Regions from separate parts of the Pseudomonas sp. AC136 genome, predicted to be linked through region 1. Evidence: predicted binding sites of a transcription regulator. Region 1 holds the regulator's gene; the other holds the start of a gene.

Region 1 (2,397 bases):
GGCTATAAGCCAGCATCTACCGGTAGCCTATCTGGCAGACGGTCCGCGCATTCCAGATGACTTGCACGTTCCACGCAGTCATCAGTTGGTGAGCCGCGCCGTGAGTTTGCAGGCGCCTCAGGAGCCCAGCGAAGACGCCATGGCCGACATGTTCGCCGGGCTGTACCAGAACCCGGCGCGTCGCGCAGGCTGATTCGCTGTAGAGCAAGGCAGTAACGAAATTTAGTCGTTCAGGTGGGCCCGGTGCCGGGCCTGAACGTAATCAGCCAAGTGGCCTCAGTCGAGCTAGACAAGGTGTGTAGATAACATGGGTATGCATCCCGTACAGGTGATCGCGGTGACTGGCGGCAAGGGTGGCGTCGGCAAGACCAATGTATCGGTCAATCTTTCCCTGGCCCTGGCTGACCTCGGTCGGCGTGTGATGCTGATGGACGCCGACCTGGGCCTGGCTAACGTCGACGTGCTGTTGGGCCTGTCGGCCAAGCGCACCCTGGCCGACGTCATCAGTGGCGAATGCGAACTGCGCGACGTGCTGCTGCAAGGGCCGGGCGGCATCCGCATCGTGCCGGCAGCCTCTGGCACGCAAAGCATGGTGCAGCTCACGCCCATGCAACACGCTGGCCTGATTCAGGCGTTCAGCGACATCAGTGACAACCTCGACGTATTGGTGATCGACACCGCCGCCGGTATCGGCGATGCGGTGGTGAGCTTTGTGCGCGCGGCCCAGGAAGTGATTGTGGTGGTGTGCGATGAGCCCACTTCCATCACCGACGCCTACGCCCTGATCAAACTGCTGAACCGCGACCACGGCATGAGCCGTTTCCGCGTACTCGCCAATATGGCGCACAGCCCACAGGAAGGTCGCAACCTCTTTGCTAAGCTGACCAAAGTGACTGATCGTTTCCTCGACGTCGCCTTGCAATACGTCGGCGCTGTGCCTTACGACGAGTCGGTACGCAAGGCGGTACAGAAGCAACGCGCAGTTTATGAGGCCTTCCCTCGCTCCAAGTGCGCGCTGGCATTCAAGGCCATCGCGCAGAAGGTCGACACCTGGCCGTTACCAGCCAATCCGCGTGGGCACTTGGAGTTCTTCGTGGAGCGTCTGGTCCAGCAACCGCTTGCTGATACGGCCGTATGACATCAGGCAATGGGCTCCGTATGTATAGCAAGGCACAGGCGCAGGACTCCCAGCACCAGTTGATCGAGCGTTACGCGCCTCTGGTCAAACGCATCGCCTACCACTTGCTGGCACGTTTGCCGGCAAGCGTGCAGGTGGAAGATCTGATCCAGGCCGGCATGATCGGTCTGCTTGAAGCGTCAAAGAAATACGACTCCAGCAAAGGCGCCAGTTTTGAAACTTTCGCCGGCATTCGCATACGTGGATCTATGCTGGATGAGGTACGCAAGGGCGATTGGGCACCGCGTTCGGTGCACCGCAACAGTCGCATGGTCAGTGACGCAATCCGAAAAATTGAAGCCCGAACGGGTAGAGACGCTAAAGATCAAGAAGTTGCGGCCGAACTCCAATTGAGTCTCGAGGATTACTACGGCATTCTTGGCGACACTTTGGGCAGCCGCTTGTTCAGTTTCGACGACCTTCTTCAGGACGGCGAGCACACAGGTCTGCGTGAAGACGCTGGCATTACCCACTTCGAGCCTTCGCGCGATCTGGAAGATGAACGCTTCCAATCGGCATTGGCGGCGGCCATCTCTGGACTGCCTGAACGTGAACAGTTGGTGTTGTCGCTGTATTACGACGAAGAACTGAATCTCAAGGAAATTGGCGAAGTGCTGGGGGTCAGCGAATCGCGGGTCAGCCAGTTGCATAGCCAGTGTGCCGCTCGTTTGCGTGCACGCTTGAGCGAGTGGCGCGCTAGCTGAGCGGCACTGCCAGTTTCTCGATTCAACGCGCATCCAGGTGCTGGGTGCGTTTAGGACTGTACGGAGGTCGACTTGGACAAAAACATGAAAATCCTCATCGTTGACGACTTCTCAACGATGCGACGGATCATCAAGAACCTCTTGCGTGACTTGGGATTCACCAACACCGCTGAGGCTGATGACGGAACCACCGCTTTACCCATGCTGCAAAGCGGCAGCTTCGACTTTCTCGTCACTGACTGGAACATGCCGGGTATGACCGGTATCGACCTGTTGCGTGCGGTTCGCGCCGATGACCGTCTCAAGCACCTGCCGGTGCTGATGGTGACCGCCGAGGCCAAGCGCGATCAGATTATCGAAGCGGCGCAGGCCGGGGTGAATGGCTACGTAGTGAAGCCGTTCACAGCTCAAGTGCTGAAAGAGAAGATCGAAAAAATCTTCGAGCGTGTTAACGGCTGATCCCGGCCGTGGGGGCAATATGGCGCACGACGATCTACCCATGGGCGACCTTGAGTC
Region 2 (2,397 bases), 3.7 Mb from region 1:
TGTTGGCCACCGCTTCGCTGATGCCGACCAATGCCTGGTCGGCTTTAAGCACACGTTCCACGCCTTCGTCGGCCTGCTTGCGGCCAATTTCCATGGTCAGCACGGCTTCTTCAGCGGTGCGTTGCAGCTTGGCGATCAGTTGGTGAATTTGTCCGGTTGATTCGGCGGTGCGTTGCGCCAGCGAGCGGACTTCGTCGGCGACCACGGCGAAACCACGGCCCATTTCGCCAGCACGCGCGGCCTCGATAGCGGCGTTGAGGGCGAGCAGGTTGGTTTGGTCGGCGATGCCTTTGATCACATCAACCACGCCGCCGATTTCGTTGCTGTCCTGCGCAAGGCGGGTGACGGTTTCGCCGGTTTCGCCTACAGAAACGGACAAACGCTGAATGGCTTCGCGGGTTTCGCCGGCGATGCTGCGGCCTTCGCCGGTCAGGCGGTTGGCTTCCTGGGTGGCGATGGCGGTGCGTGCCACGTTGCTGGCCACTTCCAGGGTGGTGGCGGCCATTTCGTTGACGGCGGTGGCCACCTGTTCGGTTTCCACGCGCTGGCGTTCCAGCCCTTTGGAGCTGTTTTGCGCCAAGGTGTCGGCCTGGCGCGCTTGTTCGGTCAGGTGCTCGGCGCTGTCTTGCAGGCGGGTGAGGCAGGTTTTCAGGCGCGCTTCCTGGCTGAGCATGGCCAGTTCCAACTGCGCCTGCGGGCCGCGGCTGTCGGTGTACATGGTGGCGATCAGCGGGTCGGAGTTGCTTTGTTCGGCGAGTTTGAGCAGGCGGCGCAGGCCGCGTTGCTGCCAGTTCAGGCCCAGCAAGCCCAGCGGTACGGAAAGCGCCGCTGCGGCGAGGAAGCCCCAGTGGAAATCAAGCCAGGCGCCCATCACGAAGCCGATCTGGCTGATCAGAATGAACGGCACCCAGTTCTGCAGAACGGGCAGCCACACGTTGCTCGCCGGCACCGCGGCGCTGCCACTGTTGATGCGCTTGTACAGCGCCTCGGCGCGACGGATTTGTTCGGCGGTGGGCTTGACGCGTACCGACTCAAAACCGATGACCTGGCTGTTTTCCAGCACCGGCGTGACGTAGGCGTTCACCCAATAATGGTCGCCGCTGGCACAACGGTTTTTGACAATGCCCATCCACGGACGACCGGATTTCAGCGTGGTCCACATATGCGCAAACACCGCCGGCGGCACGTCGGGATGACGGACCATGTTGTGCGGTGAACCCACCAATTGCTCACGGGAATAGCCGCTGATTTCCACGAACGCGTCGTTGGCGTAAGTGATTTCGCCTTTAAGGTCGGTGGTGGAGATCAGACGCTGCTGAGCGGGGAAAGTACGTTCACGTTGAGTGACGGGCTGATTGTTGCGCATGGGGCGAATATCCGTAATGTCCGTGCCGTTCTGATCGGCCGCTGTCGGGCAAAGTTGAGAAGAATTTTCCTACAACCCTTTCCGATGCAGTTTAACCAGATTTGAACTGGCGCACAGTTTTCACGGGGCCCAACGGCGCTGCGCCCCCTGCGCAACGCCGCCGGCTAGAGCCTGCCGGGGTCAGGCAGCGATCAATTGCCGCAGCACGTAATGGAGAATGCCGCCGGCGCGGAAGTACTCCACTTCGTTCAGCGTATCGATGCGGCACAGCACCTCGAATTGCTCCTGTTTGCCGTCCGCGCGGGTGAGGGTGATGGGCAGGCGCATCGAGGTTTTCAGCTCGACGTTATCGAGCCCGCCGATGCTCAGGGTTTCCTTGCCGGTGAGGCCAAGGGCCTTGCGGTCCTGCCCTTCGAGGAACTGCAACGGCAGCACGCCCATGCCCACCAAATTGGAGCGGTGGATACGCTCGAAGCTTTCCGCCAGCACCGCTTTTACGCCCAGCAGGTTGGTGCCTTTGGCGGCCCAGTCGCGGGACGAACCGGTGCCGTATTCCTTACCGGCCACCACCACCAACGGCGTGCCTTCTTCCTGGTAACGCATGGCCGCGTCGTAGATCGCCAGCTTCTCGCCGCTGGGCACGTGGAGGGTGTTGCCGCCTTCTTCGCCGCCGAGCATTTCGTTGCGGATGCGGATGTTGGCAAAGGTGCCGCGCATCATCACTTCGTGGTTGCCGCGCCGCGAGCCGTAGGAGTTGAAGTCTTGCGGCTCTACGCCTTTGTCGCGCAGGTAACGGCCGGCCGGGCTGCTGGCTTTGATATTGCCGGCGGGGGAGATGTGGTCGGTGGTTACCGAGTCGCCAAGCAGGGCGAGGATGCGCGCGTTGTCGACGTTGCCGATTTTCGGTGGCGCCTGGTCGATGGCTTCGAAGAACGGCGGATGCTGGATGTAGGTGGAGTCGTTCTGCCAGGCGTAGGTGTCCGCGTCTGGCACCTGAATGGCCTGCCACTTTTCATCGCCGGCAAACACTT

What was found. Region 1 encodes FliA, which starts transcription of late flagellar genes. Its sites were predicted from a motif close to CTAAAGTTTNNNNNNNNNNNGCCGNTAA; they were not measured.
Region 2: ACZZZU_RS06240 (methyl-accepting chemotaxis protein) is a predicted target of FliA. The motif match lies at 1,398-1,425, and genes of this name have one in related genera.

What each region holds. Positions count from the first base shown of each region.
Region 1 is NZ_OZ409865.1:5,041,693-5,044,089, forward strand. Features, by position in the region: gene flhF (flagellar biosynthesis protein FlhF) at 1-193, shown strand, start outside; gene fleN (flagellar synthesis regulator FleN) at 308-1,138, shown strand; gene fliA (RNA polymerase sigma factor FliA) at 1,135-1,881, shown strand; gene ACZZZU_RS22620 (chemotaxis response regulator CheY) at 1,966-2,340, shown strand; gene ACZZZU_RS22625 (protein phosphatase CheZ) at 2,360-2,397, shown strand, end outside.
Region 2 is NZ_OZ409865.1:1,387,421-1,389,817, reverse strand. Features, by position in the region: gene ACZZZU_RS06240 (methyl-accepting chemotaxis protein) at 1-1,366, opposite strand, end outside; gene acnA (aconitate hydratase AcnA) at 1,547-2,397, opposite strand, start outside.